One region of the Thiomicrorhabdus indica genome, then DNA from elsewhere that is predicted to be linked to it. Evidence: predicted binding sites of a transcription regulator. Region 1 holds the regulator's gene; each other region holds the start of a gene.
What was found. The regulator PhoB, encoded in region 1, activates phosphate uptake and scavenging genes when phosphate is short. The targets are predictions, from matches to a motif close to GNNTGTCATAAAACTGTCANAT.
Positions count from the first base shown of each region.

Region 1 (3,330 bases):
AAAAGAATTTACATAGGTATTTAAAAATGAATGAACAAACTATTAGTATTTCAGCGGCCAAAGGCGTACCTCAAGGCTTAGAAAAACTTTCATTGGAAAATGAAAAAATTGCGATTCAGGTAAAAGACTGGAACCTCTATTATGGTTCTAAGCAAGCCCTTAATGGCGTAACAATGGATCTTCCTGAAAACCGTGTCACAGCGTTTATTGGTCCATCGGGTTGTGGTAAATCGACTTTGCTGCGCTGCTTTAACCGAATGAATGATTTGATCGATATTGTAAGCGTTGAAGGTGAAATGACACTTCATGGTGATGATATGTATGCCAAAGATATGGATGTGGCAGCATTACGGCGTCGAGTGGGAATGGTTTTCCAAAAACCGAATCCATTCCCAAAATCGATCTATGAAAATGTTTGTTACGGGTTACGTTTACAAGGAATCACTGATAAAACCGTTTTGGATGAGTCGGTTGAATGGGCCTTAAAAGGCGCAGGCCTTTGGGAAGAGGTTAAGGACCGTCTTAACGAGAATGCACTTGGTATGTCGGGTGGTCAACAACAGCGTTTATGTATCGCTCGTGCGATTGCGATAAAACCAGAAGTTCTGTTGCTGGATGAACCAACTTCAGCCTTGGATCCAATCTCAACACTTGCAATTGAAGAGCTGATTTTTGAGTTGAAAAAAGATTTTACGATTTTGATTGTAACGCACAATATGCAACAGGCTGCGCGTGTTTCAGACTATACGGCCTTTATGTATATGGGGGATTTGATTGAATATACCGATACGGATTCATTATTCACCAACCCACAAGTTAAACGTACTGAAGATTATATTACTGGCCGTTACGGTTAATGAAATAAAGAGGATTAAAGCATGGAACGTGAAGAATTTAGCACGCATATCTCAGAGCAATTGAACCGTAACATTGAAGCTTTATTCAATGAAGTGGCCAGAATGGGAGGGCTAGTTGAGAGCCAATTGACAAATTTGCGTCAAGCCTTGGAAACAGGAAACATTGATTTAGCCAAAGAGGCTTTAGCGACTGATGAGTTAATTAATCAGGAAGAGATGGAAATTGATCGCCTGAGTGCTGCGGTACTTGCTCGACAGCAACCTACGGCATCGGATTTGCGCTTGATTGTTATGGCAATTCGTGTGGCGGTAGATTTAGAGCGCATGGGTGATGAAGCGGTTAAAATTGCTAAGCTAGCGATTCATCAATGTGAAGAGGAAGTCGGCTGTACTCGTTTACCTTGTTATAACGAGCTTTGTACATTGATGCAGTCTGGAGAAAAAATGATTCAGAAAACACTGAACGGTTTTTCACGTTTAGATATTTCAGACGTTCTTTGGGTTTATCAGGAAGAAGAACGTATGGACATGGTTTTAGCGGATGCATTAGTAACCGTACGTTCAAAATTGGCATCGGAGACGGATTTATCTCAAATTGATGTGTTAACAGATATGTTTATGTCTATTCGTGCAGCTGAGCGTGTGACGGATCATGCTTTGAATGTTGCTGAAAGTGTCGTATATTTAGTCAAAGGTATCGATATTCGTAAGATGGGTGAAGAAGAAATTGCCAAGCTTATTGAAGATGACAAGAACTCCTAGAGATAATCATTCGTTCCAAAAGGAAAAATTTTGAGTCAACAAACGACCAAGCCTCTAATATTAGTGGTCGAAGATGAGGCGGCTATTCGGGATATGCTGAAATTTACTCTGGATTCGTCAGGGTATAAGGTAATTGAAGCATCCAATGCTGAAGAAGGTATGCGTTTGGCTGAAGAGTCACAACCGGACTTAATTCTGCTTGATTGGATGTTGCCTGGAATTTCAGGTGTGACTATGGCGAAGACCTTGCGCCAGAAGTCTTTTGGTAAAACGATTCCTATAATTATGTTGACGGCTCGTGGTGAAGAGGAAGCTCAGGTTCAAGGCTTTGAATCAGGCGCAGACGACTATGTCGTCAAGCCTTTCTCACCTCGAGCCTTGACGGCTCGAATCAAAGCGTTGTTACGTCGTCAAACGGATGATAGTTCGCAAAGCAGTGATCAAATTATTGCGGGTCGAATGCGTTTGGATACCGTCAGCCATCGTTTTTATATTGATGATGCGGAAGTCAAAGTTGGGCCAACGGAGTTTAAGTTAATTCTGTTTTTTCTATCGCATTCAAACCGAGTTTTTACGCGTTCGCAACTGCTTGACCAGGTTTGGGGTGTCAATGTCGTCGTGGAAGAACGTACCGTTGATGTGCATATTCGACGACTTCGAAAAATCTTAGAGCCTTTAGGAGTTTCTAACTATATTCAGACGATTCGTGGCTCTGGTTACCGTTTTTCGGTAGTGGAGGGTTGATCGAATTTGTTAAGTGCTGGTGTTAAACGTGAACTCACTTGGATAATCACCTTTATATGGGCCTTATTGTTTATAGGGTGGTTAATCGAGTGTTTTATTGGTCCTGCGATAGTATTCGTCGTGTTTTATATCGGTCGTCAACTATGGTCGACTTACAAATTTGAACAATGGATGAAAGGTGAGGGTGAAGTTAATCACCCCCCGGTTTCTGGTTTTTGGAGCGAGGTGTCCTACCAAGTTTCCAAAAAACAACGTGCTCTAGAAAAGCATGCCGATTTATATCTTTACAAATCTGAGCAGTTTAAAGCTGCTTCTATGTTGATTCCAAGTGCGATTGTTTCACTGGATAGTGAAAATCATATTGAGTGGTTCAATGATCCTTCAAAAAAAATTCTTGGGCTGAGACGTTTAGATGTTGGAAGGCGGATTGAAGGCATTCTTCGTCAACCTGAATTTTTAAGGTATCTTCAAACAGAATTATTTGAAAACACGATTAAGTTGAGTTTGCAGCATGGCCGCATTTATGAAATTCGTGTCATTGAATATTTTGAAGATCATAAACTTATTATTGCGCAAGACATCACTGAACTTTACCAGTTGGCGCAGATTCGTCGAGATTTTGTGGCAAATGCTTCTCATGAATTACGCACGCCGCTTACGGTTTTACACGGTTACCTTGAGTTGATGCAAGAGATGGCTGATGAGCCAACTTGGCAACAACCGCTGGAGCATATGCATAATCAAACTGTACGCATGAGAACCATTATTGAAGATTTGTTGACCTTATCCACAATGGAAGCGGACTCCATTACCGCTGAAATTCAGTCGGTGGATGTGCCGGCCATTTTAAAAAGGCTTCAGCCTGAGGTTGCGCAATTAACGGATGGTCGTCATCACTTTGAATTTGAGATTGATGAAGGTTTGAAAATTCAAGGTTACCAAGAACCTTTAAAAAGTCTGTTTATGA
Region 1 is NZ_CP033040.1:836,889-840,218, forward strand. It holds gene pstB (phosphate ABC transporter ATP-binding protein PstB) at 27-857, shown strand; gene phoU (phosphate signaling complex protein PhoU) at 879-1,619, shown strand; gene phoB (phosphate regulon transcriptional regulator PhoB) at 1,650-2,363, shown strand; gene phoR (phosphate regulon sensor histidine kinase PhoR) at 2,370-3,330, shown strand, end outside.

Region 2 (3,330 bases), 1.2 Mb from region 1:
TACGATTTGGATCAGCAATGTTACCGAATTGATCAGCTGAGATATCGACACCCATTAGCATGTCTTCAACCATCATTGATGTGACAACATGTGGTGAGTCGATAGTGTTACCATCAGAATCTGTTTGACCGCCAGACATTGGAAGAGTGAAAGTGGCACCAGCGTTTACTTTTTCCATTTTTAGGTGTTCCATGCTCGCAGGAAGACCTTGATCAAGCATTCCTCTGTCTAGGTATGAAATTGCCATATATAGGTGGTTATCCGCAGAGTTGACCGCGATACCTTCCATTTTGTTGAATTCGACCGTTGCACCTTTAAGAGCGGCATAACGACGAGATTCTAGGAAAGCAGCCGCTTTTTCCATTCCTGGTTTAACCGCAAGACACTCATCAAATGTAGAACCTGCTTGAATGTGCGTTGTGCCGGCAGGGCAAGACTCTGTCGTTTCATCAAATGCTTCGTTGACAAAAATATCGTCAAACGTGGTTGTGTCGGCAAGCGTTTTAACCTCTGCATCCGTCGCACTTCCAAGCTTGATCCATTCGAAGTTGCCTGAATAGCTGCCTGTTTGAGTCACTTTACCAGCGTATAGAGAACCGGATGAAAGGTCACCGGCCTTGTCGGCAACATACATGAATAGTGCCACGTTGGTACCGTCATCGCCGTAATAAACTGTGCGACTATCAGGCATGACTTTACCAGCTTCCCAAGTACCACGACCCATTGAGTAGTGCTTCACCACTTCATTTGAACCATCTTCATTAACCGTTACTTCTGGGAAATAACCATAGTGGTATGGGTTTGCTGTACGAGTGTTATTGAAATACATCGTTGACATTGCGTTAATGGCTGCTGTTGTACGACTATAGCTTCCATTCAGAGGGTTGTACTGCATGTCATAATCTTCTTCAGAACCAAGGTGAGTGTTCCAAGGTGTTTGCGAGCCAAAACAAGGAATCCAAAGTCCGTCAACGCCTGAAAAATCAATTGGTTTTTGATCGACTGCATCTAAATCACCATCGTCATCTTGAGAGATTTCAGTTTGAATCATTCCCATTGGAGCACGTGATCCAGCACGTGATCCATCCGCATATAACCAATCATATTCAAGGTGAGAAACCATGAAAATTTTGTCACCAACTTTTAGCAAACTATTTGAGTCTGGCGTTTCGGCAATTAATGGTGCACCGTTTGGATCCATTAGTGGAGAACCGTTTATGTCATAAAGCTGACCTGCTGGGTGAGGGTTCGTACCAACGGTATCTAATGTTCCAAAAAGTTTTTCATAAGTTAGAGGGAATTCTTCAGTTGATCCATCTGTGTAAGTCACAATCGCTGAAGACTCTGTATAGGTTTGAGCCATTTTTTCAGCTGTCGCAGGCGCTTCAGTATTCGTGAACTCGATCGACTTGAATGTTTTAGTATCATCGCTATCACTCAGGCAGCCACTCAGAACAAGTGCGCTGGAAGTCATAACCGAAGCTAGTGCTAAAGTTAATTTATTAAGTTTCATTGTTTTCCCCATTGAGATGTTGAATTAGAAATCGGGGAAATCTTAGAGGTCTTTTGTTACAGAAATATGGCCGGTGGTTTACAGCTATTCGAAAGTTTTATGACTTAAGTTGAAGTACGTAATTCAAGTGATGTGAATTAGGGCATTTTGCCAAGTTTTGCAAGAGAACTCCACCGGCCGGTATCACCTAAGACAATATGGTCAAGTGTTCGAATATCGAATAAGTCTAAGGCGTTATGGATTTGCTTTGTCAGGTGAATGTCTGCCTCGCTTGGCGAGGGATCGCCACTTGGGTGATTGTGCGCTAATATAACTGCGGCGGCATGAGTGTTTAAAGCAGCTTCGGCGATTTCTCTGGGGTGGACGCTAGCTTGATTAATTGTGCCTTCAAAAAGCGTTTGGTACTCAATTAGCTCATGTTGTTGATTTAAAAATAACACGCCAAAGCGTTCGCGATGATGGTGGCCGATTTGATGTTCTAAAAAACGTGCGACTAATTCGGGAGAGGTAAAAGCATCCAGCTGTTGCAACCCCGATTCAAAATGGCGACGAGACATTTCGAGCACTGCGCTGAGTTGTGCAAATTTCGCACTGCCCAAACCTTTGGCTTTACAAAAGGTTGTTTGATTGGCTGTTAATAAATTATGCAAAGAGCCAAAATGATCAAGTAAATCCTGTGCAAGCTCGACAGCACTTTTGCCTTGTACGCCGACCCTCAAAAATATCGCAAGTAACTCGGCATCGGTTAGACTATTGGCTCCAAACTTTAGGAGTTTCTCGCGAGGACGGTCATTCTCGTGCCAATCCAATATCGACATTGTCGTCTCCTAAATTGAAATATAATCAAAATGTTAATTAAAAGTGTGAGGTTTTGCAATGTTTTCCATTGATTTGAAAGTGCGTGATTATGAGTGTGATTTGCAAGGGGTCGTTAATAATGCCATTTATCAGCATTATATGGAGCATGCACGTCATGAATTTTTGCACTCAATCAATGTAAATTTTGCTGAATTGGCGGCACAGGAAATCAACTTAATGGTTTTGAAAGCAGAACTGGAATACAAAGCCCCATTGAAACCGGGAGATGATTTCTATATTACGGTTGAGATAGTACGTGAGTCACGTATCAAATATGCATTTGTGCAAAATTTGCATCGCAAAACGGATGATCAATTAATGGTGAAATCGAAATTCATTGGTGTCGCTGTGAATGCCAAAGGACGACCTATGGCATTTGAACCATTTGATGAGTTATTGAGTTAAATATTCTTTAAAAGTTCTTTTTCGTATTGGACGTTTGTGAAAATCGTCTTTTGTCCTCTATTTTTGTGGGTTGTTAGCATAGATACTAAAAGCTGAAATTCTATTGGTTCTTTGGAGCTAATGACGATGGCACAGCTTAAGGAGTATCTATGGCAAGGCTAATAAAACATTCAAAAATATCCAAAAAATCTGTTCTACTGAGTGCGATTCCTGTTGTGGTCTTGATGGCAGGTTGTGGTGGAGGTGGAGGAGATTCAACCGTTGATTCAGCACCTACTACGACCACCACTCAGACTGTTGCCGTAACCGGAACGGTTCCCGGCACGATTATTCAAGCCTATTGCAGTAACGGATCGAATCCTTCAGTGAGCTCGGTGCTCAATGGTACTGATCAACACCCTTTCACCTTAAATGTGCCAGTCAGTGTCGATTGTCGCATTGCGATGGTCACCAATGAGGGAACTGTAAATCAGGTTATTACAAATTTGACCTTTAATGGTAATCCGGTGATTAATTTGCAGCAACCGCTGGATTTAGCATACATTCCATTACCT
Region 2 is NZ_CP033040.1:2,456,357-2,459,686, reverse strand. It holds gene D9T12_RS10780 (PhoX family protein) at 1-1,513, opposite strand, end outside; gene radC (RadC family protein) at 1,651-2,331, opposite strand; gene D9T12_RS10770 (acyl-CoA thioesterase) at 2,390-2,776, shown strand; gene D9T12_RS10765 (c-type cytochrome) at 2,926-3,330, shown strand, end outside.
Region 2: D9T12_RS10780 (PhoX family protein) is a predicted target of PhoB. The motif match lies at 1,600-1,621, and genes of this name have one in related genera.

Region 3 (3,330 bases), 530 kb from region 1:
TAAGGTCTGCTGAAAAGCGTCGATAAACTGCTGAGTTTTTTTCGCAAGCGCGGCATTCACAGAGTCATTAGAACGGGTTAAATTTTCGTTAACCTCCACATCGAATTCGATTGGGTTTTGCGTCATGAATTACGACTCCAACCCTTGAGGTTTCTCGCCTGTAATTTTTTGATACATAAACACAGCGCCATAAATTGCTGAGCGGTCTTGGCGTGTTAGTTGTGCATTGTAATCGGCATCGGTTTGCCATTGCTCAAGCAAATTTGGCGCAAGTTTTTCTTCTAAAGGAGAAATTTCACCGGCTGTTCTGAAGACAACTCGTGCATCGGTGGTTGCGGTTCGAGTCACTTGAGACCATAGCGCATTCAGTTGTTCTGCGTCCATCCAATCTTGAGCATCCAAAAACAGGTATGCATCTAAGCTGTTGGCAGGCATCGCTTGCAGTTGTTGGGTAAGCGAGGTGTGATGCCAAGAAACTTTGGAGGATTCTTGGCGGATCGTTTCAAAATTTTCAGCTTTTAAGTATCTTGGTAACGCTTTCTGGCTTTCCAAATCATATCGGCGAGCAAAGGCTTGCCAAGCAAAATAGTTTTCTTCTAGCGGAAAATCACAGGCTAAACGGCGAGCACGATCCTTTAACAGTTCATGCATTTGCACGCCTTTTTGTTCAGAGTTGACTTGCATTTCATCGTATTGAGAAGGTGGAATGCCTAGGCTGTAAAGTACAGAAGTTCTTCGGCTTAAAAAGCGTAACAATTTTGTGTCAAATACTGGCGCAACATGCTGTTCAAATTGAGTTCGTTGCTCTTCAAGTGTTTTGGCTTGCATGATTTGGCTAATGTCATAGCCAAGCCGACGACTGACCCAATGAATCAAGCCAATGAATTTACCAAGTAGACCGTGGTGGTAAAAATTGTTGGCAAACAGCTCGATACGCTTTTTTCTCAGAACGCCTGTTTTTTGATTCCAATACTGTTGGGTTTTTGTTGAGAGTTTTGAAATGAGTTTCTTCTCAAATATTTCAATATTGTGCGGTAAGTTGGCATTGGCAAAAAAGTCAAAAAACTCAGATTGAGTTAGATTTTGGCTAGCAATCAATTTCAGCTCTAGCAAGGCTAAGTGGTGTTCATTTAAATCGACAACCGTAATTGATTTTGGTTTGACGGTTAAGTAGTTCAAAACATTGCACCCGCCAGAAGAAATCGTAAACACGCGAGAATTTTCTTTGAGATTCAAAGCTTGGATATCAACCTCTGGGTCTTCCCAAATTTGCGGATAAACCAAACGATCAAACCATTTTGCAAACAGTCGATCTGCCAACCCTTTTTTGCTGAACAAACTTGAGGGTTTCACTGCTTCATTTAATAGCGTTTTGTTACAGCCTTCAGTATGCGTTTGGGAGTTGGAAAACGGGTGAATTTCATCTGGAGTTGTCAAAGATGAGTTTGCAGGTTTATTTGGCAGTGTCATGATTTCCTCAAAAGAAAGATAGTCATCTAAAAGTCATTTGTTTTTGGCATGATAGAAATGAATCAGTGACAGGATTTGACACTCCTGTGAAATTTATATAACAGTGAATTGAAGGTGCCGATATTGCAGGATAGTTTAATGCATTGCATGAGTCTTGCTTATAAAACTGGCACAAAAAGTGTTTTAAGTTTGGTGGTTGCACCATAAAGGAGTGGGTTTGAAGCCTGATTGCATTTTTACCGACATGGATGGCACTGTTTTGGGGCATTCTGATTATGAATATGCGCCAGTCTTGCCAGTGTTGGAACAGTTAGCTGAAGAGGGAATTCCTGTGGTGGTGAATTCGAGTAAAACCTATGCGGAAATCGCTACTTGGCTAGAAAAACTTAATTTAGAACCTCCATTTATTTCCGAAAATGGCGGGGTGATTTATTTACCCAGTCGGGCACAAGGACCCATACAGGCACAAGTACCCATACGGGCACAAGTACCGGCCGGTAACAAACAGATACTGGGAACACCTTACCCACAAATTCGTGCTTTTATGCAGCAGGTTAGAGAAGAATTTGATTGGCAGTTTGAAGGCTTTGGCGATATGTCGGTTGATCGAGTCGTAGAAACGACTGGGTTGGCGACAAAAGATGCAGAGCAAGCGATGCAACGAGAAGTGACTGAACCGATGTTGTGGCATGACTCTGAAGAGTCGCTTGAGGCTTTCATTCAATTGGCTGAGAGGACCGGGTTGCAAGTCGTCCGAGGGGGGCGTTTTTATCATGTCATGGGTCAGCATGATAAAGCAAAAGCGATGAACTGGTTGTTGACTGAAAGTGGTTTGCTTGGGCAAAAGCAGCGTGAAAATGTATGTGTTGTCGCATTGGGTGATGGCAATAATGATCGAGCAATGTTAGAAGCCGCTGACATTGCAGTGGTGTTACCGGCCGGTAACTTTTCAAGTTTGGAGATTGATGCCAAGCCTGATGGTTACCCTAAACAAGTGATTTATGCACAAAAAGCTGCCCCGGAAGGTTGGGCGGAAACAGTCAGACGAATCTTGAAAGATTTGAAGGGTAGATAGGTCACCGATAAAAGCTTCGCATTGCATGGATGCAATGCGCAGAGTGGTTATGGATGACGAACAACGTCTTTTAGCAATGACCTATCTGCCGGTGAGAAATAGTCAATATTAGAGATCAATTGATTAACCAAAATGAGGGTGTAACAATGTGTTTGCTTTATCAGCGTTTTAGCGCGTTTTTGAGTTTGCACCTGAGGTGTTAGTCAAAAAAATAGAAATTATATAGAGGATTTGAGATGAGTGATTTTTTTCAGAATGGGACTGTAACGACTTTTCATAATCTAACTGACCGGCCGGTTGAAAGTTTAGAAGAGGAGTTAATTAAGTTTTCCGAAACCCGAAACATGGGATTGATTCTTCCGTCACTGTTCAGTGAATTGGAAATGCCAGCCCTGAAAAACATTGTTGAAGAGTTAAAAAAAGTTCCTTATCTCTCCGAAATTGTTATTGGCTTAGATCGTGCAGATAAAGAGCAGTTTGAATTCGCAAAAAAATATTTTTCCGAGCTGCCTCAAGAGCATCGCATTATCTGGAATGACGGCCCACGTGTGACAGCGATTATGGATCGTTTAAAAGAGGAAGGTCTTGCCCCAACCGAACCGGGTAAGGGTACCAATGTTTGGGGGTGTTATGGCTATGTGCTGGCATCGAAAAGGGCAAAAGTGGTTGCTTTACATGATTGTGACATTGTCACTTATTCACGTGATTTATTGGCACGACTCATCTATCCGGTCGCTCATCCTAACTTCAACTTCACCTTTGCTAAAGGCTACTACGCCCGACAC
Region 3 is NZ_CP033040.1:308,637-311,966, forward strand. It holds gene D9T12_RS01245 (VHS/ENTH/ANTH domain-containing protein) at 1-126, opposite strand, end outside; gene D9T12_RS01250 (BtaA family protein) at 130-1,470, opposite strand; gene D9T12_RS01255 (HAD-IIB family hydrolase) at 1,688-2,545, shown strand; gene D9T12_RS01260 (glycosyltransferase family protein) at 2,782-3,330, shown strand, end outside.
Region 3: D9T12_RS01250 (BtaA family protein) is a predicted target of PhoB. The motif match lies at 1,488-1,509, and genes of this name have one in related genera.

Region 4 (3,330 bases), 120 kb from region 1:
ATTAATCGAGAAACAGCTTTCATTTTTTTGGCGCCCTGAAGAAGTTGATATTTCAACCGATCGTGCCCAATACCAACAACTTCCTGACAACGAACAACACGTGTTTGTCTCAAACCTAAAATACCAAACCCTCTTGGATTCGGTTCAAGGCCGTTCTCCTAACGTCGCTCTATTGCCGTTAGTTTCTCTGCCAGAGCTTGAAACCTGGATTGAGACTTGGGCATTTTCCGAGACAATTCACTCGCGTTCATACACACATATTATCCGCAATATCTTCACCAACCCTTCTGAAGTATTTGATGATATCGTCGATAACGAAGAAATTACCAAACGCGCATTGGCGGTAACCTCGCACTATGACGAATTGATTGCATTGACCAATAAAATGTATGCTGAAGCAATTGATTTGCAAAAAAATGATGCGTTCCGTAAACAAATCAAAACTCAGCTCTATCTCACACTGGTTTCGGTCAATGTATTAGAAGCCATTCGATTCTATGTCTCATTTGCTTGCTCATTTAGTTTTGCCGAACGCTCTCTGATGGAAGGTAACGCAAAAGTCATTAAATTGATTGCTCGCGATGAAGCGCTTCACCTGTCAGGCACACAAAACATGATGAATCTTATGGCGGACGGCAAAGATGATCCAGAAATGGCGATTATTGTCAAAGAACAAAAAGAAGCGACCATTGAAATTTTCCGCCAAGCAGCGGAACAAGAAAAGCAGTGGGCAGATTATCTGTTTAAAGACGGTTCAATGATTGGCCTAAATGCTTCAATTTTGAAAGACTATGTTGAGTACATCACCAATGTACGCATGAAAGCGGTTCGCCTTGACCCTATTTTCGAAAATAGAAGTAATCCATTGCCTTGGATGAATAACTGGTTGGTTTCAGATAATGTTCAAGTCGCACCACAAGAATCAGAAATCTCATCTTATTTGGTTGGTCAAGTCGACTCCAAAGTCGATAGCTCAGACTTTAGCGACTTTGATTTATAATCAAATCCATTAGGCTTAAAGACCAAGTCCTAGCAAACACGTTTTACTTGCTTAGCCTAAGATCGGGCTAAGCTACCACTCGATCCATTTTCATATTACTGTCATTAAAGCATTAAAAAACGTTCATTTCCTACCGGCCGGTAGTTTTTAAAATGGACAAATGAACCAAGATTACATTTTCGCCTTTCTGCGTCACGGCAGTTACCATCAAAAACCGAATGTACCTAGTGCATGGCAACCTTATGCATTAGATATTCATGGCATTGAACAAAGTCAGTTAGCAGCTCAAAAGATTATTGAATTTGCAAACAATCATGCACTCAATTTACCTGAAAAAATCTTCTGCTCAAATCTACTACGCGCATGGGAAACCGCTCGAGTCTTAGCCGAAAACTTCTCGACACCCCCAAATATTGAATCGGACTCAGCACTTAACGAACGCTCAGTTGGAGCATTGGCAAACCTAAGTGTGAAAGAAATCGATGAAATCCTACATTCGGACCCACGATTTGAACACCCAGGTTTTACTTGGAAATCCGACTCATATTATCGACTGCCTTTTGATGGTGCTGAGTCGCTCATGGACGCAGGAGAAAGAGTTGCTAACTTCATCCAACAGCAGCTCAGCAAGCCCGCTAACCACAGCCAACTTCAAATTTTTATCGGTCATGGCGCAAGTTTTCGCCATGCAGCACATTTAATGGGCATTTTAGAATTTGAGCAAATCAAGCAATACTCAATGCATTATGCCTCACCGATGTTTTTTAAATGGGATGCAGCGCAACAGAAGTTTCTGCATATGGCCGGCAATTGGAAAATCCGCCCTCATTTCACCCCCGAAACGGCAGACTTCACCGTCCACCGCAGTATCAGTGAAACACAGCTGACCTCAGAAATCATGCAATGGTTAGATTAAGGAGTTTTTCATGACAACTCACACATTACAAAACGATGCAAACATTGAAAATTTCCAAAACTGGATTCCTGAATCGACTCAAGATTTTGAACTTGAACATCTAATCAAGCCCAATAAAAAAGCCTATTTTTTTTGCGACTTACATGCTGATGCAAACGCGTTTTTACGCTCCCTGAAATTGAGCCAGTTAATCCATGCGCAAAGTGATTTGCAGAACATTACACTCACCGAAAACGCTAAGAAATCGCAAATTATTATTGGTGGTGACTGCTTTGACAAAGGCCCAAGCAATCTTAAACTATTCCAATTGTTAGCCAAATTGCGTGAAACAGGAATCGATTTGGTGCTATTAGCAGGGAATCATGATATCCGAGTATTAGCAGGGATGATTGCACTGGAACATACAGATGATATGCGCCAAGTGCATTTTATTGTGCGCATGGGTCGCAAAACCGTCGCTTTCTTTAAAGAAGTCTTTGATTATTACCAACTGAACCTACACCCCTGCCCTGTTACAAATGCTCAAGCGATTGAAAAACTAACGCCACCACAACAGTGGTTTGATTCATTTGCAGAGTTCTCAAAAAACACTTTGAATGAGAAACAATTAGCAAAAGAATTCAAACAGATTCGCAAAAAACAACGTGATATTTTTGATGCCTGCTTCGAGCTTGATATGGAGCCTAAACACCTATATCAAGCAATTAAATTCGCACAACAACTGTTTATTGAACCGGCCGGTGAATTTGCTTGGTTTTTTCAAGAACTGAAACTACTCCATCGAAGCGGAAACTATCTTTTCTGTCATGCAGGATTGGATGATGAAATCGCAGAATTATTCAGCGAATTACGTGATCCATGCGATGAATTAAATAATGTTTTTCAGCAAACCTTAATGGCAGGTAAGATTTTTGAAATTTACTATAGCTCTTATGGCAACGTTGTCCGCACTAAATACCGTGACAAAAATTTTGCCTTTACTCGCAAAGGTGCCAAAGCACTCAAAGAACAAGGGATTTATGCCATTGTAAATGGACATCGAAGTCATACTGATGGCCAAAAACTGTATCTTCGAGAAGGCATTTTGAACTTCGAATGTGACACCGAACTCAACCAAAACTGTCGAGCAAAAAGAGGACTTAACACTTTTGGCGAATCTGTTACTATATTTTCTCTTGATGGCTCGGTAAACGCCCTTTGTAACGACTTGCCGGCCCCTAAGCAATTTCGCCCGAGTGTTCAGTCTGCCTGAATAGGGTTCTGGGAGAGTAATATGGCCAAGAAAACAGAATATTTTGAGCACGAATCCTTGCAGGATAAAGAATCCGTTGTGAATTATTTGAACGCTTTATCCGAAGGTATTGTAAAGGGTGAAATTTTAATCTCTGATGAAGAAGACACGCAAATTTTAAAC
Region 4 is NZ_CP033040.1:712,371-715,700, reverse strand. It holds gene nrdB (class Ia ribonucleoside-diphosphate reductase subunit beta) at 1-1,000, shown strand, start outside; gene D9T12_RS02925 (histidine phosphatase family protein) at 1,161-1,916, shown strand; gene D9T12_RS02920 (metallophosphoesterase) at 1,927-3,168, shown strand; gene D9T12_RS02915 (amphi-Trp domain-containing protein) at 3,190-3,330, shown strand, end outside.
Region 4: D9T12_RS02925 (histidine phosphatase family protein) is a predicted target of PhoB. The motif match lies at 1,086-1,107, and genes of this name have one in related genera.